DNA from 3 places in the Enterobacter sp. FW301-JW81 genome. Region 1 is predicted to be linked to each of the others. Evidence: predicted binding sites of a transcription regulator. Region 1 holds the regulator's gene; each other region holds the start of a gene.
The links. The regulator sigma-54, encoded in region 1, starts transcription at its own class of promoters, with help from an activator protein. The targets are predictions, from matches to a motif close to GTTGGCACANNTTTCGCTNT.

Region 2: a site for sigma-54 is predicted at 4,339-4,358, ahead of hypA (hydrogenase maturation nickel metallochaperone HypA). Genes of this name have one in related genera too.
Region 3: a site for sigma-54 is predicted at 5,798-5,817, ahead of glnK (P-II family nitrogen regulator). Genes of this name have one in related genera too.

The regions. Positions count from the first base shown of each region.
Region 1 is NZ_JBYTBA010000003.1:429,421-437,261, reverse strand. Features, by position in the region: gene arcB (aerobic respiration two-component sensor histidine kinase ArcB) at 1-1,689, shown strand, start outside; gene elbB (isoprenoid biosynthesis glyoxalase ElbB) at 1,922-2,575, shown strand; gene mtgA (monofunctional biosynthetic peptidoglycan transglycosylase) at 2,572-3,297, shown strand; gene npr (PTS phosphocarrier protein NPr) at 3,337-3,609, opposite strand; gene rapZ (RNase adapter RapZ) at 3,606-4,460, opposite strand; gene ptsN (PTS IIA-like nitrogen regulatory protein PtsN) at 4,506-4,997, opposite strand; gene hpf (ribosome hibernation promoting factor) at 5,080-5,367, opposite strand; gene rpoN (RNA polymerase factor sigma-54) at 5,390-6,823, opposite strand; gene lptB (LPS export ABC transporter ATP-binding protein) at 6,871-7,596, opposite strand; gene lptA (lipopolysaccharide ABC transporter substrate-binding protein LptA) at 7,603-7,841, opposite strand, start outside.
Region 2 is NZ_JBYTBA010000007.1:125,024-132,864, reverse strand. Features, by position in the region: gene flhA (formate hydrogenlyase transcriptional activator FlhA) at 1-636, opposite strand, end outside; gene hypE (hydrogenase expression/formation protein HypE) at 699-1,709, opposite strand; gene hypD (hydrogenase formation protein HypD) at 1,706-2,827, opposite strand; gene AC3WOK_RS20320 (HypC/HybG/HupF family hydrogenase formation chaperone) at 2,830-3,102, opposite strand; gene hypB (hydrogenase nickel incorporation protein HypB) at 3,093-3,956, opposite strand; gene hypA (hydrogenase maturation nickel metallochaperone HypA) at 3,960-4,310, opposite strand; gene hycA (formate hydrogenlyase regulator HycA) at 4,522-4,986, shown strand; gene AC3WOK_RS20300 (4Fe-4S dicluster domain-containing protein) at 5,057-5,665, shown strand; gene hycC (formate hydrogenlyase subunit 3) at 5,662-7,476, shown strand; gene AC3WOK_RS20290 (respiratory chain complex I subunit 1 family protein) at 7,478-7,841, shown strand, end outside.
Region 3 is NZ_JBYTBA010000005.1:165,095-172,935, reverse strand. Features, by position in the region: gene yczR (MocR-like transcription factor YczR) at 1-984, shown strand, start outside; gene AC3WOK_RS16505 (hypothetical protein) at 1,069-1,284, opposite strand; gene AC3WOK_RS16500 (hypothetical protein) at 1,281-1,532, opposite strand; RNA gene ffs (signal recognition particle sRNA small type) at 1,794-1,890, opposite strand; gene AC3WOK_RS16490 (MGMT family protein) at 2,061-2,372, shown strand; gene AC3WOK_RS16485 (YbaY family lipoprotein) at 2,408-2,935, opposite strand; gene tesB (acyl-CoA thioesterase II) at 3,139-3,999, shown strand; gene amtB (ammonium transporter AmtB) at 4,084-5,373, opposite strand; gene glnK (P-II family nitrogen regulator) at 5,409-5,747, opposite strand; gene AC3WOK_RS16465 (SmdB family multidrug efflux ABC transporter permease/ATP-binding protein) at 5,968-7,749, opposite strand; gene AC3WOK_RS16460 (SmdA family multidrug ABC transporter permease/ATP-binding protein) at 7,742-7,841, opposite strand, start outside.

The DNA of each region.
Region 1 (7,841 bases):
GACGAAAAAGTATTCCGCCATAACGTCTCGCTGACCTATGAACAGTGGCTGGATTACCCGGACGGACGCAAAGCCTGCTTCGAGATCCGTAAGGTGCCCTACTATGACCGCGTCGGGAAACGCCACGGCCTGATGGGCTTTGGGCGCGATATCACCGAGCGTAAGCGCTATCAGGATGCCCTGGAGCGCGCCAGCCGCGACAAGACCACATTCATCTCGACCATCAGCCACGAACTGCGTACGCCGCTTAATGGCATTGTCGGGCTGAGCCGTATTCTGTTGGACACCGACCTGACCGCGGAGCAGGAAAAATACCTCAAAACGATCCATGTCTCGGCGGTCACGCTGGGCAATATCTTCAACGATATTATTGATATGGATAAAATGGAACGCCGGAAGGTTCAGCTTGATAACCAGCCGGTTGATTTCACCAGCTTCCTTGCCGATCTGGAAAACCTGTCCGGCCTGCAGGCACAGCAGAAGGGGCTGAGCTTTGTCATGGATCCCACCCTGCCGCTGCCGCATAAAGTGGTGACTGATGGTACGCGGCTGCGTCAGATCCTCTGGAACCTGATCAGCAACGCGGTGAAATTTACCCAGAAGGGGCAGGTGACGGTGCGTATCCGCTTTGACGAAGGGGATATGCTGCACTTCGAGGTGGAAGATTCCGGGATGGGTATTCCGCAGGAGGAGCAGGACAAGATTTTCGCGATGTACTACCAGGTGAAGGACAGCAACGGCGGTAAACCCGCCACCGGTACAGGCATTGGCCTGGCGGTGTCTAAGCGGCTGGCGAAGAGCATGGGTGGCGATATCACCGTTATCAGCCAGCCGGGCAAAGGATCGACCTTCACGCTGACGGTCCATGCGCCGGCGGTGGCTGAAGAGGTTGAAGACACCTTTGATAACGACGACATGCCGCTGCCAGCGCTGCACGTCCTGCTGGTGGAAGATATTGAGCTTAACGTGATTGTGGCGCGCTCTGTGCTGGAAAAATTGGGCAACAGCGTTGATGTCGCGATGACGGGTAAAGCCGCTCTGGAGATGTTTAAACCGGACGAATACGACCTCGTTCTGCTGGATATTCAATTACCGGATATGACCGGGCTGGATATCTCCCGTGAACTGACGCGTCAGTACGCGGCCGATGAACTGCCGCCGCTGGTTGCGCTGACGGCGAACGTACTGAAAGATAAAAAAGAGTATCTCGATGCCGGTATGGACGATGTACTCAGCAAGCCGCTGGCGGTGCCTGCTCTGACCGCCATGATTAAGAAGTTCTGGGATACCCATGATGAAGAGGAGAGCACCATGACGTCTGTTGATAGCGCGAAAGCCCAAACGATACTTGATACGGGAATGCTTGAGCAGTACATCGATCTGGTTGGTCCAAAACTGATTACCGACGGTCTGGCGGTGTTTGAAAAAATGATGCCTGGCTATCTGAGCGTGCTGGAATCAAACCTGACCGCCCGCGACCAGAAGGGCATCGTCGAAGAAGGACATAAAATCAAAGGCGCAGCCGGCTCGGTCGGCTTACGCCACCTGCAGCAGCTGGGTCAACAGATTCAGTCGCCTGATTTACCTGCATGGGAAGATAACGTGGGTGATTGGGTGGAAGAGATGAAACAAGAGTGGCAAAACGATGTTGCGGTGCTTAAAGCCTGGGTCGAAGCCAGAAAAAAATGACCCCGGCTTAACCGGGGTGCGCGAATACTGCGCCAACACCAGGGAAATCGTGGCTGCGCCTGTTTTTTAAAGTTATTTTCGAATCGGCGCCGCCTGAAAAATTTAGGCCGCACGCAGATAAGATAGCAAATCTTAAATGGTTTGTTACATGAATCAGTGAAATGTGTGAAGCATAGCGTTTTAATCAAAATTATTAATGTGCTTCAGCCAGTTGCAGAAAAGGATCGTCATGATGAAAAAGATTGGTGTCGTGCTGAGCGGATGCGGTGTTTACGATGGTTCTGAGATACATGAAACCGTCATTACGCTGCTGGCTTTGGCAAAACAGGGAGCAGAGGTGATTTGCTTTGCGCCAGACAAAAATCAGGCTGATGTGATTAACCATCTGACCGGTGAGCCAATGGCGGAAACCCGTAACGTGCTGATTGAAGCCGCGCGTATCGTGCGCGGTGACATCCATCCTCTTATTCAGGCAGATGCCGCAGAGCTTGATGCGCTAATTGTTCCAGGCGGGTTTGGCGCGGCCAAAAATCTCAGCACCTTTGCCGCGCAGGGTGCGGAGTGTCAGGTCGATCCTCATCTAAAAATGCTGTCGCAGGCGATGCACGCGGCGGGTAAACCGCTGGGCTTTATCTGTATCGCGCCAGCCATGCTGCCTAAAATTTTTGATTTCCCGCTGCGGCTGACGATTGGCACCGATATTGATACCGCAGAGATCGTGGAGGAAATGGGGGGCGAACACGTTCCGTGCCCGGTTGATGACATTGTGGTTGATGAAGATAACAAGATTGTCACCACGCCGGCGTATATGCTGGCGAATAATATCGCTGAGGCCGCCTCCGGTATTGAAAAGCTGGTGGCTCGCGTGCTGGTGCTCACTGAATGAGACGTCAATCTGGCGCAGGCGCATGGGTGAAACGTATTCTCTTGCGCATCGTTCTTGTGCTGGCGGTATTCTGGGGAGGCGGGCTGGCATTATTCAGCATTATGCCGGTTCCGTTCTCTGCCGTTATGGTTGAGCGTCAGCTCGGCGCGTGGCTCACCGGCGATTTCAGCTATGTGGCCCACTCAGATTGGGTGAGTATGGACGCTATCTCACCGTTTATGGGGCTGGCGGTCATCGCGGCGGAGGATCAAAAATTCCCGGAGCACTGGGGGTTCGACGTCGCGGCCATTGAGAAGGCGCTTGCTCATAACGAACGCCACGAAAACCGCGTGCGAGGCGCGTCAACGCTGTCGCAACAGACGGCCAAAAACCTGTTTCTATGGGATGGGCGAAGCTGGGTGCGAAAAGGGCTGGAAGCGGGGCTGACCCTGGGGATGGAATCGGTCTGGAGCAAAAAGCGCATCCTGACCGTGTATCTCAACGTCGCCGAGTTTGGTGATGGCATATTCGGGGTGGAGGCTGCCGCACAGCGTTATTTCAATAAACCGGCCAGCCGTCTGAGTATGTCAGAAGCGGCACTCCTGGCTGCTGTCTTACCTAATCCCATCCGCTTTAAAGCCAGTGCCCCATCAGGGTACGTGCGAAGCCGACAGGCGTGGATTATGCGCCAGATGCGTCAGTTGGGCGGGGAAGGGTTTATGGAGCGCAATAAGTTAATGTAGGGCGGGTAAGCGCAGCGCCACCCGCCTGAATAGCCGACCTTAATCTTCGTCGAACCCTGCGTTAAACAGGGCAATGACCGCCGCCAGCGCTTCCTCTTCCTGAGGGCCGGTGGCTTCTACTTCAATCTGGCGCCCCTTGGCGGAGTCCAGCATCAGCAGCGCGATCACGCTGTTTGCTTCCGCTTCGGTACCTTCGTCATTCCGCAGCAGAACTTCCGCATCGAAACCCTGCATCAGTTCAAACAGTTTCATCGCCGGGCGTGCATGCATGCCCAGCTTATTGGTGATCTCAACGGTTTGTTTTACGGTCATGTTTTACGTTTTTCCAGCGTGCGATGACGGGACTGGACGTTCTTCCCGCGCGAGCGGAAATAGTCGGCCAGCTGTTCGGCGATGTAAACCGAACGATGCTTACCGCCGGTACAGCCAATCGCCACCGTCAGGTAGCTACGATTGTTTGTCTCCAGCATAGGTAACCATAGCTCAAGGTAGCTTCGCGTCTGGTAGATAAAATTGTGAACTTCTGTGTGCCTGTCGAGGAAGGCCGCGACGGGTTTATCCAGACCGGTCATTGGACGCAGTTTCGGATCCCAGTGCGGGTTCGGCAGGAAGCGCACGTCGAAAACATAATCCGCATCAATCGGAATACCGTGCTTGAAGCCAAAGGACTCGAACACCATCGTCAGTTCGCGCTCGCGCTTGCCCAACAGCCGGGTACGCAGCATTTCCGCCAGCTCGTGAACGGACATCTCAGAGGTGTCGACTATCAGGTCGGCACGAGAGCGCAGCGGCTCCAGCAGATCGCTCTCCTCATCGATCGCGCTCTCCAGAGAGAGGTTCTTACTGGAAAGCGGGTGCAAACGACGGGTATCGCTGTAGCGGCGGATCAGGGTATTGCGGTCTGCATCGAGGAACAGCAGCTGAGGTGAAAACGCCTCAGGCAGGTTACTCATCGCCTGCTCAAAAATTTCTGGTGATTCAGGCATGTTGCGAACGTCGATACTGACGGCGGCAGAGGTTTGTCTTTCCGCAAGCGTCCGAGCCAGGTCGGGCAACAACACGACCGGCAGGTTATCTACGCAGTAAAAACCCATGTCTTCCAGCGCGCGCAGAGCAACGGATTTCCCCGACCCTGAACGGCCACTGACAATCATCAGCACCATGTTCCGTTTCTCCTCAGGACAACAGATGTGAAGGCCATCACCTGGTTATGCATCATCCTGATTGCCTTCTGCTTCAGTGATAATTTGATAGAGCTCTTCATCACTTTGGGCCGAGCGCAGTCGGCGGCAAATGGTTTTATCGGCCAGGCGTTTTGCGACCAGCGACAGCGTATGCAGATGGGTTTTCGTCTGGTCGGCAGGAACCAGCAGCGCGAAGAGGAGATCGACGGGCTGGTTATCGATGGCATCGAAGGCGATAGGTGTTTCAAGCTGCACAAACACACCGACGGCGCGCAGGGTATCCTCTTCCAGTTTGCCGTGCGGGATCGCGATGCCGTTGCCGATACCGGTACTGCCCATTTTTTCACGGGTCAGGATCGCTTCGAACACCACCTGCGGCGGCAGGCCCAGCTGTTTTGCGGCCAGTTCACTGATGATCTCCAGCGCACGTTTTTTGCTCTGGCAGTGAACAGCACTGCGGGTACATTCCTGGTTAAGGACATTGCTCAGTTGAAGAGCGGAATCGTTGTTCATCATAATTTCACCTAAGCGCTAACTGTACAAATGGCCTGTTGTGTTTCACAACAGGCCGTCCTGCACCCGTTAACTGCCCGGACAATTAGTGTTGTTTCAGTTTATCTTTATGTTTATTGAGCTGTCGCGCAAGCTTATCAATCAAGCCGTCGATAGCCGCGTACATGTCCTGCCCTTCCGCACTGGCATGGAGTTCACCCCCGTTAACATGCAGGGTGGCATCCGAGATATGAGTCACTTTCTCCACTTTCAACACAATATAGACCTGGTTGATCCTTTCGAAATACTGCTCGAGTTTGGCAAACTTCGTGTTCACAAAGTCGCGTAAAGCCTCAGTAATTTCGACGTTTTGTCCAGTGATGTTGAGCTGCATAGTGTCTTCCTTATCGGTTGTGTCAGACCAGCTGTTTACGCTGGTTGGACGGCGGAATGGATAAAGACTCTCGATACTTCGCAACAGTACGACGTGCCACCATAATACCCTGATCGGACAGCATGGTGGTTAACTTACTGTCACTTAGTGGCTTCGCGGGGTTCTCCGCGGCGATCAACTTCTTCACCAGGGCACGAATCGCCGTTGACGACGCTTCGCCGCCGCCCTCGGTATTCACGTGGCTGGAGAAGAAATACTTAAGCTCAAAAATACCGCGCGGACTGTGCAGATACTTCTGCGTGGTTACACGGGAAATGGTTGATTCATGCATCTCGACGGCCTGAGCGATATCCGCCAGCACCATCGGTTTCATATACTCTTCGCCCTGCTCAAAGAAAGCCTGCTGCTGTTCGACAATGCAGCGGCTAACGCGTAGCAGCGTATCATTTCGGCTCTCCAGACTTTTGATCAACCATCGCGCTTCCTGCAAATTGCTACGAATATATTGATTGTCGGAATCGTTACGCACGCTGGTGCACATGGAGGCATACTGCTGGTTGATTTGCAGGCGAGGGATGCTGTCAGAGTTCAGTTCAACGACCCAGCGGTCATTGTGTTTTCTGACCAGCACATCCGGGATCACGTACTCGGGTTCGCTGGTCTGGATCGACTGACCGGGGCGCGGATCGAGCGACTGGATCAGATTCACCGCTTCTTTCAGCACGTCTTCTTTCAGGCGCGTGACCCGCATCAGGCTGCGGAAATCGTGGTTAGCCAACAGATCCAGATGATCGCTGATGATGACGCGCGCCTCATCGAGCCATGGCGTCTCTTTGCTGAACTGAGAAAGCTGGATCAGCAGGCAGTCGCGCAGATCTTTTGCAGCCACGCCTACCGGGTCGAAACGCTGGATGCGCTTGAGTACGGCTTCTACTTCCTCAAGCTCAATCTCATCGTCGCCCATGCTTTCGAGGATATCGTCCAGCGTGACGGTTAAATAGCCCGTATCATCAACGGCATCGACAATGGACGTGGCAATTGCACGATCGGTGTCGGAGAAGGGGGTCAGCTCGACCTGCCACATCAGGTAGTCCTGAAGTGACTGGGTGGTTTCTCCCTGATAGACCGGTAGCTCATCGTCCTGGTAGTCTGCACGCGTACCCGAAGGGGTTCCGGCGGTGTAGATTTCATCCCAGCTGGCATCCAGCGGAAGCTCGTCCGGCATCTCTTTTTGTTCGAGTGCATCCGCGGTGTCGAGCGTTTCTGTATCCTGCGACTGCTGGGTTTCTACCTCGTCATGAAGATCGGTTTGTTCCAGCAGGGGATTACTGTCCAGCGCCTGCTGGAGCTCCTGCTGAAGTTCTAACGTGGACAGTTGCAACAGGCGAATTGCCTGCTGTAGCTGCGGCGTCATCGCCAGTTGTTGGCTGAGCCTTAATTGCAAACCTTGCTTCATGTTCAGAGCATTTTTCTCCGGTTCGGCGTTACATTACCTCTACCCTATCAGAGTCTGAAGTCTTCCCCAAGATAGACGCGCTTAACATGATCGTCTTCGAGGATCTGTTGCGGCGTACCGTGGGCGATCAGATTGCCCTGGCTCACAATATACGCGCGTTCACACACGGCCAGCGTTTCGCGCACGTTGTGGTCGGTGATCAATACGCCAAGCCCGCTGTCACGCAGGTGCTCAATGATACGTTTAATGTCGATAACGGAGATGGGGTCAACGCCCGCAAAGGGTTCATCCAGAAGGATAAATTTCGGGTTTGCGGCCAGCGCACGCGCGATCTCAACGCGGCGACGTTCCCCCCCGGAGAGCGCCTGGCCGAGGCTGTCACGCAGATGCTCAATGTGGAACTCTTCCATCAGCTCGTTGGCACGATCCTGACGCTGCTCGCTGGTCAGATCGTTACGAATCTGCAGGACCGCCATCAGGTTATCGTAAACGCTAAGACGACGGAAAATGGAAGCTTCCTGCGGCAGATAGCCGATCCCGCGGCGCGCGCGCGCGTGCAGCGGCAGAAGGCTGATGTCTTCATCGTCAATGACAATGTTGCCGGCATCGCGCGGCACAATGCCAACGACCATGTAGAAGGTTGTGGTTTTACCCGCACCGTTAGGGCCAAGCAGGCCCACAATTTCGCCGGAGTTGACGGTCAGACTGACATCTTCTACGACACGGCGGCCCTTATAGGCCTTCGCGAGGTTTTTTGCAGTTAATGTTGCCATAACGAATTAGTTACTCTTCTTCTGTGCCGGGGCTTGGCCTTTGCCTTTGTCCTGCAGCTGCGACGGAACCAGTACGGTGGTCACGCGTTTGCCTTTCTCGCTGGAGGCCTGCATTTTTTGCTCTTTAACCAGATAGGTGATCTGGTCGCCGGTAATGTTGCTGTCCAGCTGTTCCAGATACGCATTCCCGGTCAGGATGACCAGGTCTTTCGCCAGCTCATAGTGCATATGCGTGGCGTGACCCT
Region 2 (7,841 bases), on a different contig from region 1:
TTTTGAGACTTCGCTGACCAGCTCGTCCATGTCGAGCCGTGACAGCACGGCGTTGGTGATGGCGACCAGAATGCGGAAGTTGTCGCGCTCGCGGCTCAGCAGGTCGTAATCGACGTTATTGGTGACGCGGCTTTGGATCTGCTCCGCGACGACGGCCACAATCTGGGTAAAGGTGTGCAGGCGTTCGTACTCCGCCTCGCGCCACGGCTGGTCGGTGGTGCGGATAAACTCGCAGCCGCCAAAAATCTGGCCCTCTGCCGCCAGCGGCAACATGCAGTAATGCCCGAAAGGCTGATAAAGGTTGCTCTCCGCAAGCCTCGGCCACGCCTGCCGGAACTCGTCAAAATTGCAGTGCAGCACTTCAGGCCGGGAAAGAATGCGGCGCACCGGGCCATGCGCCAGATACGTTTCGTCTTCGTATTCAAACGTTTTGCCATTATCGCGCGTTGAGTAGTAGCTCGCGCGATGCGTTCCGCTATGCCAGAGCACAATCGCGGCGCTGTCGGCCAGCGCCGACTGCCTGACCAGCCGCGTCAGGGCATCGCTCAGCGCGCCGAGATCGGGCTGCTGTAAAAGTGTGCGCGTGATGTCAAACAGGCCCTGCTGTCCAAGATCGCTCATCGGTGTATACGGCATATTGCTTTCCAATAGAAACTGGCAAAAAGAGACGTTCAGTGCTGACCGCTTTTGGCGCGGTTCTAGCAAATACGGGGTAAGGGTTCCGCGTGCGGCAGATCCAGCGTGCGTTTCACGCCGTAAAGCCCGGTCAGGCGCACCCCTTTGCGCTCAACCACTTCACCAATGATTGCCGCCTCGCGTCCTGAGGGGTGCGCCCGCAGCTGTTCAAGCACGGCCTGTGCCGCGGCGCGTTCAACGCCAACCACCAGCTTGCCTTCGTTGGCAAAGTTGAGCGGGTCAAGCCCCAGCAGTTCGCAAAGCCCGCGAACGGCGGGCTTAACGGGCAGGCTGCGCTCGGCGAGCTCAATCCCGCACCCGCAGCTTGCCGCAAATTCATGGACCACGGCGTTTACGCCGCCTCGCGTCGCGTCCCGCAGGGTCTTCACGCCGGGGATCGCGCGCAGCGTCTGAATCAGCGGGGTGAGTACCGCGCAGTCGCTGCGCAGTTCGCCGTCCAGCCCCAGGCCTTCGCGCAGGTTCAGGATGGTCGCCCCGTGGCAGCCCAGCGTTCCGGTCACGATCAGCACGTCGCCCACGCCGAGGCGCTGCGCGCCCCAGTGAATATCGGCGGGGATTGCCCCCATGCCGGCGGTGTTGATGAACAGTTTGTCGGCCGCGCCGCGCTGTACCACTTTGGTATCGCCGGTGACGATAGCAATCCCCGCCTCGCGCGCGGTCTGCGCCATGCTGTTGACCACCGCGGTGAGCGTCTCCATCGGCAACCCCTCTTCAAGGATAAACCCGCAGGAGAGGTAGCGCGGAATGGCGCCGCTGACGGCGACGTCGTTCGCCGTACCGCAGACGGCGAGCTTGCCGATATCGCCGCCCGGGAAGAACAGCGGGTCAATCACGTAGCTGTCCGTAGAGAAGGCCAGCCTGTCGCCCTGCGCGGTGAGGGTCGCGAGGTCAATGCGCGCCTGGTCTTCCTGCTCGGCGAGCCAGGGGTTGTTGAAGGCTTCCATAAACAGCCGGTTAATCAGTTGCTGCATCGCCTGTCCGCCGCTTCCGTGCGCCATTTCAACCGTATTCATGCTTCACTCTCCTGGTTGCGATACTGATACCACGCGGCACACGCCCCTTCGGAGGAGACCATCAGCGCGCCAAACGCCGTTTGCGGATTACAAGTGTTGCCGTATAGCGGGCATTGATCAGGCTTGCATTTACCGGTGAGCACCTCGCCGCAGCGGGCACGGGGATCGTCGCAAACCTGCTGCGGCTGCGGGCGGAAATGCGCTTCGGCGTCGAACGCGCGATAGGCCGGCGTCAGGCGCACGCCGGATTCGGCAATCAGCCCCAGGCCACGCCATTCGCTGTCGCCCTCAACGCAAAACACGTCGGCTATCGCCTGCTGGGCCCGTTCATTGCCTGCATCCGGTACCACGCGGCGGTACTGGTTTTCCACTGCACTCAGGGCCGCTATTTTCTGCTCAACCAGCATGGCGACACCTTGCAGTAGATCAAGTGGTTCGAAACCAGCGACCACTAACGGACGATTGTACTGTTCAGCGATAAAACCGTAGGCGTCTGTGCCAATCACCATGCTGACATGCCCCGGCGCCAGAAAGGCGTCAATTCCGTTTCCCGGCTCTTCCAGCAGGCTGCGCAGCGTGGGGATGAGCGTAATGTGCTGGCAGAAGAAGAAAAAGTTATCGACGCCGCGCGCTTTCGCCTGCTGCAGCGTGATGGCGGTGGCGGGCATGGTGGTTTCAAAGCCCAGGCCAAAAAACACCACCTTGCGCGCGGGGTTATCCGCTGCCAGCGTCAGGGCATCCATCGGCGAATAGACGATCCGGATGTCGGCCCCGCGCGCTTTTGCCTGCAGCAGCGAGCCGTTTTTCCCCGGCACGCGCATCGCGTCGCCAAAGGTGCAGAAAATGGCGTCGGGCCGGCTGGCAATCTCGATGCAGCTGTCGATACGCCCCATCGGCAGAACGCAGACCGGGCAGCCGGGGCCGTGAATAAACTCGATGTTGTCCGGCAGCAGCTGGTCGAGGCCAAATTTGAAGATGGCGTGCGTGTGTCCGCCGCACACCTCCATGATCCGCAGCGGTTTTTCTGCCGTGTACTCCAGCAGCGCCGCGCGCGTTTTCAGATGCCCGATAAGCTGCAGCACCTGCTCCGGGGCGCGGTATTCATCAACGTAACGCATGATTATCGCTCCTCGCCGTACAGCAGCGCGCCCACGTCAGGCTCCACGTCGAACATGTTTTGCAGGGCGTCGAGCGTGTCGCGGGCTTCCGCTTCGTTAATTACGCTCATGGCAAACCCCACGTGCACCAGCACCCACTGGCCGAGACGCGATGCGCCGCTTTCATCGCTGCTGCCGACCAGCGTCAGGTCGACGTCGCGCAGGATGCCACAGACCTCGACTTTGGCCTGATTACCGTCGATGGAGTGAATCTGTCCCGGTACGCCTATGCACATCGTTCGTTCTCCAGCCAGCGAAGCCAGCCGTCCATGCCGTCGCCGCGCGTGGCGGAGACCAGCAGAATGTTAATGTCCGGGTTCACCTCTCGGGCGTACGCCAGGCACTTATCCACGTCGAAGTTCAGGTACGGCAGCAGGTCGACTTTGTTCAGCAGCATGAGGGAGGCGGCGGCAAACATATGCGGGTACTTCAGCGGCTTGTCTTCGCCTTCGGTCACCGAAAGCACCGCGACTTTATGCCGTTCACCGAGGTCGAAGCTCGCCGGGCAGACCAGGTTGCCGACGTTTTCAATAAACAGAATACCGTTGTCCGCCAGCGGCAGGCGCGGGGCGGCGTCGGCAATCATTTGCGCATCCAGGTGGCAGCCTTTGCCGGTGTTGACCTGAATCGCCGGTGTGCCGGTTTCGCGAATGCGCGCCGCGTCGTTAACGGTTTGCTGATCGCCTTCGATCACCGCGCAGGAGACGCGCCCGTTCAGGCGCTTGAGCGTTTCCGTGAGCAGCGTGGTTTTGCCGGAGCCGGGGCTGGAGACCAGGTTCAGCACCAGCTGCTTGCGGGTGGCAAAGCGGGCGCGGTTGCGGGCGGCGAGCTGGTTATTTTTGTCCAGCACGTTGATCTCCACCTCCAGCATCTGGCGCTGGCTGATGCCCGGCGCGTGGGTACCCGCTTCGCCGTGGCCGTAGTGCAGATCGCCCGCATCGGAGCGTTGCGGGGCGAAAGCGATCCCGGTCAGTGCCGCAGAGGGACGTGGGGCTGGTGAAAAGGGCGCGGAGCGAAACGCGGAATGAGGATGGTGTTCATCCCCTTCTATATACAGGTTGCCTTCGGCGCAACCGCAGGTGCTACACATACTTTACTCCTTCTCGATTTCGAGGCGTTGGATCTGCATGCCGTCATCTGCCACGATGCGCAGCCCGGTGCTCTGGCACTGCGGACAGCGCTGAACCTTCGATGACAGCAGGGTGACGTACTGCTGGCACTGCCCGCACCAGCACTCCGCCTGCTGCTCTTCAATATGCAGTTCGCAACCTTCCGCCAGCGTGCCGCGGCACACCAGCTCAAAACAGAAGTTCAGGGCGCTGGTCTCGACGCAGGAAAACGCCCCGACCTTCAGCCAGACGCCGGTGACGCGCTTCGCGTGGTTTTGCACTGCCTGCTGTTCGATAAGTTCCAGAGCCCGCTGGCAGAGGGTGATTTCGTGCATGACGCCTCCTCAATGAATTGCGCCATTGAATGCAATAACAGTGCCAGCTTGATTTTTGTTAAGGCGTGTCGATGTCAACGCTGTCGAAATGACACGTCGACACCGCGGCGTTGACAGCGTCTTTTTGGTTTAATTTCTTTAAAATCAGTCAAATAAAAACTGGCATGGAATCTGCTTAACAGCCGCTATCTCCATTAAACGGATACCTTCTATGACTATTTGGGAAATCAGCGAAAAAGCGGATTACATCGCGCAGCGTCATCAGCAGCTGCAGGACCAGTGGCACCTCTACTGCAACTCTCTGGTCCAGGGCATTACCCTCTCGAAAGCGCGTCTTCACCACGCGATGAGCTGTGCGGCGCAGGGCGACATGCAGTTTGTCCTCTTCGGCCATTTCATCATCAACGTTACCCTGGCGGATAACTTCAACAGCCACACCATTGAGTACCACCTCGAGACAAAAGACGGCCAAAAACAGTGTATTGCGAAGGCGCAGCTGATGGCCGATGGCATGGTGGACGGCCACGTCAGCAACCGCGATCGCCAGCAGGTGCTGGAGCACTATCTGGAAAAAATCGCGCCGGTTTATAACGGCCTGTACGCCGCAGTCGAGAACGATCTCCCGGTCAACCTGAAGCAGCTGATGGACGGAAATGCCTCAGCAAACGTGGCCTGACCGATGCGTGTCGAGAAGTGTCGACAAGACAGTTTTTCGTCAAAAATGACTATCACCAGAGGATGACCCGGTGAACCGTTTTGTAATTGCTGACTCGACGGTCTGTATTGGCTGTCGAACCTGTGAGGCGGCGTGTTCGGAAACGCATCGCCTGCATGGGCTGCAGTCCATGCCGCGCCTGCACGTCATGCGTAATGAAAAAGAGTCTGCCCCGCAGCTCTGCCACCACTGTGAAGATGCCCCCTGCGCAGGCGTCTGTCCCGTGAATGCCATCACCCGCGTTGATGGCGCTGTCCAGCTGAACGAAAGCCTGTGCGTAAGCTGCAAGCTGTGCGGCATTGCCTGCCCGTTCGGCGCGATTGAATTTTCCGGCAGCCGCCCGCTGCACATTCCGGCGAACGCCAACTCGCCAAAAGCCCCGCCGGCGCCGCCGGCGCCTGCGCGCGTAAGCACGCTGCTGGACTGGGTGCCCGGCATCCGCGCCGTTGCGGTGAAGTGCGATCTGTGCAGCTTTGATGAGCAGGGGCCGGCCTGCGTGCGCACCTGCCCAACCAAAGCGTTGATTCTGGTTAACATTCGCGACATCGCACGTACCAGCAAGCGTAAACGCGAGCTGACCATCAACAGTGATTTTGGCGACCTTTCTCTGCTACAGGCGCTTAACGAGGGGGCGAAATGAACGCGGCGATGATGATTACCAGCGCGGTAGCCTGTTTTGCTGCCGCCGCCGTTCTGGCGCAGATCTTCTCTTTCCATAAAATCTTCAGCGGCTTGGTCGCCGGGGTCGGCGGGGCGGTAGGTAGCTTGATGACGCTGGCGGCAGGCGGTGCCGTTCTGCTCGGCGGGCACTCCGTTGACGCGCTCGTGCCGCTGATTCGCCACGCCGTTGAGATCGCGCCGCTGAACGCCGTCTGGCTGGTGACGTTTGGCTTGTGCGGGCTGTTTATCAGCCTGTTCAATATCGACTGGCACCGCCACCCGCACGCTAAAGCCAACGGCCTGCTGGTCAATCTGCTGATGGCGACGGCGGTCTGCACCGTTATCGCCAGTAACCTCGGCGCGCTGGTGGTGATGGCGGAGATCATGGCGCTCTGCGGCGTGTTCCTGACGGGCTGCAGCGCCTCCGGCAAGCTGTGGTTTGCATTGGGACGCCTGGGGACGCTGCTGCTGGCGCTGGCCTGCTGGCTGGTGTGGCAACGCTTCGGCACGCTGGACTTTGCTGCGCTCAACGGCCATCCGCTGGGGAATGACGTCTGGCTGCTGGGCGTGATTGGCTTTGGCCTGCTCGCCGGAATCATCCCGCTGCACGGCTGGGTGCCGCAGGCGCATGCAAATGCCTCCGCGCCCGCCGCCGCGCTGTTTTCTGTGGTGGTGATGAAGGTCGGTCTGTTCGGGATTCTGGCGATTACGCTGACCGGCGGCCAGCCGCCGCTGTGGTGGGGCGTCGTGCTGCTGGTCGCCGGGATGGTTACCGCCTTCGTCGGCGGCTTGTACGCCCTGATGGAGCACAATATCCAGCGTCTTCTGGCGTATCACACCCTCGAAAATATCGGCATCATTCTGCTCGGCCTTGGCGCGGGCGTGACCGGGCTGGCGCTGAATCAACCGGCGCTGATTGCCGCCGGCTTTATCGGCGGTCTCTATCACCTCGTCAACCACAGCCTGTTTAAAAGCACCCTGTTCCTCGGCGCGGGAAGCGTCTGGTTCCGCACCGGCCATCGGGATATTGAAAAGCTGGGTGGGATTGGCAAAAAGATGCCGGTGGTTTCACTGGCGATGCTGGTCGGGCTGATGGCGATGGCCGCGCTGCCGCCGCTGAACGGCTTTGCCGGGGAGTGGGTGATCTATCAGTCCTTCTTCGCGCTCGGCCAGAGCGACGTCTTTATCGCACGCCTGCTCGGCCCGCTGCTGGCGGTCGGGCTGGCGATTACCGGGGCGCTGGCGGTGATGTGCATGGCGAAAGTTTACGGCGTCACCTTCCTCGGCGCGCCGCGCACGCGCGAAGCTGAAAACGCCTGCTGCGCACCGGTGTTGATGGGTGTGAGCGTGGTTGCGCTGGCGCTGTGCTGCATCGCGGGCGGGGTTGCCGCGCCGTGGCTGCTGCCGCTGCTGGGTAACGCTATTCCGCTGCCGCTGACCGTGGCGAATACCACCGTCTCTCAGCCCACGATCGCGCTGCTGCTGATTGGCGCACCGCTGCTGCCGTTCGTCCTGATGCTGTTCTTCAAACGCGACCGACTCTCTTCCCGCTCGCGCGGTGCGGCGTGGGCCTGCGGCTACGAACACGAACAGTCGATGGTCATCACCGCCCACGGTTTTGCCATGCCGGTGAAAGAGAACTTTGCCGCGGTGCTGAAGCTGCGCCACTGGCTGAATCCGGTGGGCTGGGTACCCGGCTGGCAAAGTGCTGCCGCGCCCGCACTGTTCCGTCGTCTGGCGGTCATCGAGCTGGCGGTGCTGGTGGTGATTGTGATTTCACGAGGAGCCTGACATGAGTTTGTTACTGGCATTACTTCAGGCGCTGGTGCTGTTCGCCGCTGCGCCGCTGCTTTCCGGGATTAGCCGCGTGGCGCGCGCCCGGATGCACAACCGTCGCGGGCCTGGCGTGCTGCAGGAGTACCGCGATCTGTTCAAGCTGCTCGGTCGCCAGAGCGTCGCCCCGGATGCCGCAGGCTGGGTCTTTCGCCTGACGCCGTTTGTGATGGTGGGGGTGATGCTGACCATCGCCACCGCGCTGCCGGTGGTCAAGGTGGCGTCGCCGCTGCCCGTGCTTGGCGATCTGATTACGCTGATTTACCTCTTCGCCATTGCCCGCTTCTTCTTTGCCATTGCGGGTCTGGACACCGGAAGCCCGT
Region 3 (7,841 bases), on a different contig from region 1:
CTGGCGCTGCGGGAGGCCATCGCTGCGCGCTATACCGCACGCGGTCTTCCCACCCGCGCGGAGGAAGTGATGGTGGTTAATGGCGCCGTCAGCGGCTTTGCGCTGGTGCTGCGGATGATGACCGGGCCGGGGGATCGCGTCGTGGTTGACCATCCCACCTACCCGCTGGCGATTGCCGCCATTCAGGGGGCGCAGTGTCGGCCCGTGGGTGTGTCGCTGCCGGAGACCGGCTGGGATACGGACGGCTTCGCGGCAACGCTTGCCCAGACCGCGCCGCGGCTGGCGTATCTGATGCCAGATTTTCATAACCCAACCGGGCGATGCATGGATATCGCTACCCGTCAGGCCATCACCGATATTGCTGCGCAAACCCGTACGGCGCTGGTGGTGGATGAGACGATGGTGGATCTCTGGTTTGACTCGCCTCCCCCGCCGCCGCTGGCCTCCTTTAACCCGCAGGCCACCGTCATTACGTTAGGCTCTGCGGGAAAAAGCTTTTGGGGAGGGCTGCGTCTCGGCTGGATCCGCGCCTCCTCGCGTACTATCGCCACGCTCGCCCAGACGCGAGACACCCTGGATTTAGGATCGCCGCTGCTGGAACAGCTGGCGATGCTGTGGCTCATGAATAACAGCGAGACGTTTCTGCCCGCGCGCCGGAAGATGCTGGCGGAACGACGCGATCGGTGCGGTGAACTGTTGCGCGAACATTTTCCGGAGTGGACGTTCCATGAAGCGGAGGGCGGGCTCTCTTACTGGATAGAACTCCCGGGCATGCTGGCGACTCAGCTTGCCGCGCGGGCTGAAATTCTGGGGATTAATCTGGGGACCGGGACGCGCTTTGGTTTATCTGGCGCGTTTGACCGCTATTTACGGATGCCCTTCTCGCTCGAACCGACAGAGCTTGAGCAGGCGCTGCTGAGGATCAAACCGCTATGGCTTGCTTTGAATAAAAACGTGCCATCGGTAAAACGCAGCGTGATTTAATATTGAAAAGTTTGAAGGCGATCATAAAAAAATAAAAACTGCTGACTGTCACGGAGGCAGTCAGCAGTTTTCACCGTTCTGAAGTTAATGCTGAGCAGGAATAGGAAAACCTTTTAGTGAAATAACAAAGTTTTCACCATCTTTCTTTATTTTTGCGCCGGTATCACACCAGTCAGACGCAATACGAAAGAACTCATCACTTCCGACATTCCAGCCAAGACGTACATGCTTCACGTAGCCTGAACGCAACAGATCGCAGGCTTCTTTGTAGTCACTGGCAGTTGACAGTTGTTGTTTCATTTTCTCTTCTTCAGAAGTTTACGTAGCGCTTTGATTTCTTTAGGAGTAAAAGGAGAAACGCTCTCTTCTTCCGTATGCTGATTATCAATATCCTCTTCCGATACTCCCGCCTCTTCTACTGCTTCAAACGCCAGCAGCAGCAGTTTCTCTGTCGTCACGCTTAAATTCTCGTTATTGTCTTCCGCATAGTGGCGAAGTCTTTCTTTTAGCGCGTCATCGATCTTAACGTTTAATACCGCTGTAGCCATGTTTGTCACTTCCCTTCGGAATAAGTACTTTATTTAATACACGAAGTTAACAATGTTATCCAGATATATATTTTTTTGAATTATGGTAGAAAATAGACATCCGAATATAAAATGGCAGTCTATTATTACAGGTTTATGACAGTAATATTTCAAAGCGATGAAATATATATTACACGATATAAGCTTAATCTTATTGTGGAATAACGCTAAAGGAAGGGTAAAAAACAGGGAAGAAGGTATGAGTCCAGAAATGGGTGGGGGCCCTGCCAGCTACATCCCGGCACACACGTCGTCTGCCCTGGCTGCTTCCTTCCGGACCTGACCTGGTGAACAGAGTAGCGTTGCGGGAGAACCAACAGAGCCCCCATTGAGAGCGTTGATAACCAACGCGCTGGCGCATTATCCCTATGCTAACGCCCAATTGCAAGCTGCCAGGAACCGGATGCTGGTTTCTTGCGCAAACAGGCGCAGCAATCATCACGATCTTCGTTTACCATGGCTCTCCAGAACATCCCCACAGGTGAAGGTATGGACGAGCACGACTCCTTTCCACAGCGCGTATGGCAAATCGTGGCTTCAATCCCTGAAGGCTATGTTACCACCTATGGTGAAGTCGCACGCCTGGCCGGTTCTCCGCGCGCGGCGCGACAGGTCGGCGGCGTTTTGAAACGGCTACCGGAAGGAAGCACGTTGCCCTGGCATCGGGTGGTGAATCGACATGGCGCCATCTCGCTCACCGGACCGGATCTCCAGCGTCAGCGTCAGGCGTTACTTTCAGAAGGGGTGCAGGTATCAGGGTCAGGGCAAATCGATTTGCAGAAGTACCGCTGGGTGTATTGATCCCCCTCTCCCGGAGGAGAGGGGGAACACAATCATTACATCTGAGTTGGTGGGGTTGGCAGGGACGGCTGATTGGTCTGCGGCGCGACCGGCACTTCGGTCTGCTGCACAGGCACAAGGTTCAGGTCGACTTTTGTTCCACCGTTGTTGATCGCTTCCTGGACCGTATCGGTGATAAACACCAGCTTACCGTTGATCGTTACCGCTGCACTCAGCAGGATACGGGCATTAGGCTGCACGTCCGATGGGTTATACGGTAATACGAAGCTAAACGGCGCCTGCTTACCTTCAGTACGGACGGCGCGCTGGGCCACAACCTTCGATGGCGCGTCGGCCAGGGAAGCATCAGACAGCGTCACCGTTAATACCGCATCCGGCGGTAACGCGACTTTCTGTTTAATCCAGATGGTACCGGAAACGTTAGGCTGCTGAATGGATTGCTGTGAAAGGGTATTAATCCCGTTCGGATCGGCTGCTGGTACAGGCACCTGGGCGCTCTTACCGGCACAGGCGGACAACGCCACCGCAATAGCTACACCACTTAGCATGGGCACGAGTTTCATTGAAGTCTCCTTATCATCAATGCACCAGCGGGATCGATCCCATCCGATGTCGTTTCAATCACATAACGTATACAAGTGTGGCACAAATCACTGATTAATGCCTGAAATCGTCCCGATATTCAGATTATTCTACCCATCGGACCACTTTCATTTCTGCGTTATACTCTGCCTATCTTTCGCTACGGCGTTTATTGAGGACAACTATGAGTCAGGCACTGAACAATCTGCTGACATTATTGAATCTGGAAAAAATTGAGGAAGGACTCTTTCGCGGACAGAGCGAAGATTTAGGCTTACGCCAGGTCTTCGGCGGGCAAGTCGTTGGACAAGCGCTGTACGCAGCAAAGGAGACTGTCCCGGCAGACCGTCTGGTGCACTCATTCCACAGCTACTTCTTACGCCCCGGCGACAGCGCAAAACCGATCGTCTATGACGTTGAAGTCCTGAGAGATGGCAACAGCTTCAGCGCGCGCCGCGTCGCGGCTATCCAGAACGGTAAGCCGATCTTTTACATGACGGCCTCTTTCCAGGCTCCAGAACCCGGCTACGAGCACCAGAAAGTGATGCCCCCGGCGCCGTCGCCAGACGAGCTCAAATCAGAGACCGATATCGCCCGTGCGCTGGCGCATCTGCTTCCGCCACAGGTCAAAGAGAAGTTTCTCTGCGATAAGCCGCTTGAGATCCGCCCCGTCGAGTTCCACAACCCGATGAAAGGCCACACCGCGGAACCGAAGCGCCAGGTCTGGATCCGGGCTAACGGTACGGTGTCTGAGGACTTCCACGTGCATCAGTATCTGCTGGGCTATGCGTCAGATTTCAACTTCCTGCCGGTGGCGCTGCAGCCGCACGGCGTCGGGTTTCTCGAAAAAGGGATGCAGGTCGCGACGATCGACCACTCCATGTGGTTCCACCGTCCGTTCAACATGAACGAGTGGCTACTCTACAGCGTGGAGAGTACGTCGGCATCAAGCGCTCGCGGCTTTGTGCGTGGAGAGTTTTATACGCAGGATGGCGTGCTGGTCGCCTCGACGGTGCAGGAAGGGGTGATGCGTAATAGAGGTTGATGTTGCCCTCACCCTGGCCCTCTCCCACGGGGAGAGGGTATACACACTAAAAACGGCAACCGAAGTTGCCGTTTTGCTTTTACCTTAGGCGTTATACGCATTCTCGCCGTGGCTGTTGACGTCCAGACCTTCGCGTTCCTGCTCTTCCGGTACGCGCAGCCCAACCGTCATGTCCGCCAGTTTGTAGCCAATGAAAGCGACAACGGCAGACCACACCACGGTGACAGCAATACTTTCCAGCTGCACCAGCACCTGATGGGCCATGGTGACGCCTTCTGCGTAGCCCACGCCACCCAGCGATTTCGCTGCGAAGATACCGGTCATGATACAGCCGACAATGCCGCACACGCCGTGCACGCCAAACACATCGCAAGGGTCATCAACGCGCAGAATACGCTTCAGCGCCGTCACGCCCCACAGCCCCGCCAGACCCGACACCAGGCCGACCAGCAGCGCGCCACCCACACCAACATAACCACACGCTGGAGTGATACCGACCAGACCGGCAATCGCCCCCGAACAGGCACCCAGCAGAGAAGGTTTACCGCGCACCGCCCACTCGCCAAAGACCCAGGAGAGGATTGCACCCGCCGTGGCCACAACGGTGTTCACGAAGGCCAGCGCGGCGATTTCGTTCGCGGCACTTGCTGAGCCGGCGTTGAAGCCAAACCAGCCAAAGTAGAGGATCGCGGTACCGGTAAAGACCATCGGCAGGTTGTGCGGTTTGAATGCTTCTTTACCAAAGCCCACGCGTTTGCCAATCAGGTATGCGCCAACCAGGCCCGCTACCGCGGCGTTAATGTGCACAACGGTACCGCCCGCGAAGTCCAGCGCGCCGTGTGTTGCCAGCAGACCGCCACCCCAGACCATGTGCGCAATCGGCACATAGGAGAGCGTCAGCCAGACCACCACGAAAATCAGGACCGCTGAGAAACGAATACGTTCGGCGAGCGCGCCCACAATCAGCCCGACGGTAATACAGGCGAACGAGCCCTGGAAAGCAACGTGAATATACTGGTAGAAGCTGCCCATCAGCGCGGTCAGCTCAATATTTTTCAGCATCACCCAGTCGAAGTTACCAAAGAACGCGTTGCCGGTACCGAAAGCCAGCGAGTAACCGTAAACCACCCACAGCACGCAGACCAGCGCGAACGTTACGGCAACCTGCGTCAGCATGGAGAGAACGTTTTTGCCACGGATCAGACCGCCGTAGAACAGCGCAATGCCCGGAATGGACATGAACAGCACCAGCGCGGTGCTGATCATCATAAAGGCGTTATCGGCTTTGTCTGCCACCGCAGGTGCAGCAGCCAGCGCCAGGCCCGGCAGCAGTGCCAGCGAACCCAGACCCGTTTTAAGTGTTGCTATCTTCATTTTCTCGATCCCTATCACTGTGTGCCAGGCGTTAATTACAGTGCCGCTTCGTCAGATTCGCCGGTACGGATGCGAATGACGCGCTGCAGTTCGGCAACGAAAATTTTGCCGTCGCCAATTTTGCCGGTGTAGGCCGCTTTGCTAATGACATCAATGACTTCATCAAGCTGATCGTCAGCAATCGCGACATCAATTTTTACTTTTGGCAGAAAGTTAACGCTGTATTCCGCCCCGCGATAAAGCTCGGCATGACCCTTCTGACGACCAAAGCCTTTCACTTCGGTGACAGTCAGTCCCTGAATACCCATTGAAGAGAGCGCTTCACGCACGTCTTCGAGTTTGAATGGTTTGATTACAACCGTAACCAGCTTCATAGATCCCCTCCAGTCAGAATTCGGTAATGGCCGCAGCTAACGTAGAAGGTATTGCAAGGGGTGTGCCAGAAATGAAAACCAGAGGGAATAGCGGTGCGATGAGCGTTACGCGCGCCTGCTAAACGCACCGGTGAAAAAAAACGCACCATGCCGGTGCAGGGTGCGTTTCAGTTTTGCACCAACAGGAATGACTGTTAGCGCGTCGCCTCATTTTAGTGCATCAGGCGCTAAGCGACTCTTCATCGCGCACGCTGGCCGCCAGCTCTTCGCCCGCCAGCTGCAGCTGATACATCTGCCAGTAGCGCCCTTTTGCTTCCAGCAGTTCGCGGTGCGTACCGCGCTCAACGGCCTGTCCGCGATGCAGCACCAGAATGGTGTCCGCGTCAACGATGGTCGAAAGTCGGTGAGCAATCACCACCAGCGTCGTATGGTCGCGGACGGCGGCCAGCGCCTGCTGGATGGCCTGCTCGGTGCCGGAGTCAATGCTGGCCGTGGCTTCATCCAGAATCAGTATCTGCGGCGTTTCAATGAGCACCCGCGCCAGCGCCAGGAGCTGCTTTTGTCCTACGGAGAGATTGTTCCCCTGCTCGCCGAGTTTCGTATTGATCCCGTCGCTAAACCCGCGCGCCAGGGCTGCCAGCTGCACTTTCTCCAGCACCTCCCAGACCTGCTCCTGAGAGTAGTCTCGCCCCAGGGTCACGTTGGCGTAGAAGGTATCGGCCAGCACGACCGGATCCTGCTGCACCATCGCAACGCCTTTGCGTAACACACCGTGACTGAGAGCCGCGAGCGGGCGTCCGTCGAGACGGATTTGCCCCCGGCTGACCGGGTAATACCCCATTAACAGGCTGGCGAGCGTGCTCTTACCGCTGCCGGTATGCCCCACCAGCGCCACGAACCCGCGTGAAGGAACATCAAGCGTGATGTCCTGCAGCACCAGCTGGTCGTCGCGATAGGCAAAGGAGACGTTATCAAAGGCAATGGCCCCGCTTTGCAAAGGACGCTCGTCGTCGCCGTAGGTCTGACGCGGCCTGTCCATCAGCTCGAACACGCGCTCCCCTGCCACCACGGCCTGTTGGAGCATCGACTGTTGTGTCGTCAGCTCAATCAGGGGTTCGTTAAGGCGGCCAAGGTAGCTGATAAAGGCGTATAAAACGCCAACCTCAATGGTTCCTCGTGTGGTCAGGCCAAAGAGCATCAGCAGCCCGCAAAGCACCAGCGCGGAGAAGAGGCTCAGCAGCGGGCGTAACAGGAACCCATCAAGCCGCAGGGTCTGCATGCGCGCCATGTAGTGCGAACGGCTGGCTTCGCCCATCCGCTCGCCAAAACGCGCCTGCTGGCGGAACTGCTGGATGACGCTCATGCCGTTGATCACTTCGTTGAAGCCATCATTGATGTCGGCCAGGTAGGTGCGCACCCGACGGACAATCGGCGTGCTGTAGCGTTGATAGATAACCATCACGATCAGCACCGCCGGGAAGATAGTGATTGCCACCAGCGCCATGCGCCAGTCGAGGCTGAACATCGCCACCAGCATCGCGCCAATCAGCGCTGCGCTGCGCAACACGGTTGCCACCACGGTGACGTACAGATCGCGGATCACCTCCGTATCGTTGGTCACCCGCGAAATCACCTGCCCGACCGGCTGAGTATCAAACTCGCTGAGCGGCTGGCGAAGCGCGGCGTCCATCACGTCCGTACGCAGCTGCTGTACAACGCCCACGGCTGCACGGTTGAACAGCAGAGACTGGGCATAGTGCAGCCCTGCCGCAGTCAGCTGTAACCCAACGTAGGCCACGCCTAAGCCCGCCACCAGCCCCAGCGGCAGGTAGCTTTTAGCGACCATATTGTCGATGAAGTAGCTGATGAGCAGCGGGCCGCTCACCTCGGCAATCGCCGCAATCCAGAGTAAAAGCACGGCCACGGAGAGCGGTTTACGCCACGGCGAGCCGTAGGCCAGCAGACGCTTAAGCGTCGGCCACATCGTTCCGAGCTTACGCATGGGTGGCCTCCTCTGCGTGTTCCGGCGCATCGTCCAGCGCCGCTTCAAGCTGCTGATAGCGATACATATCGCGATACCAACCCGGCTGCTCC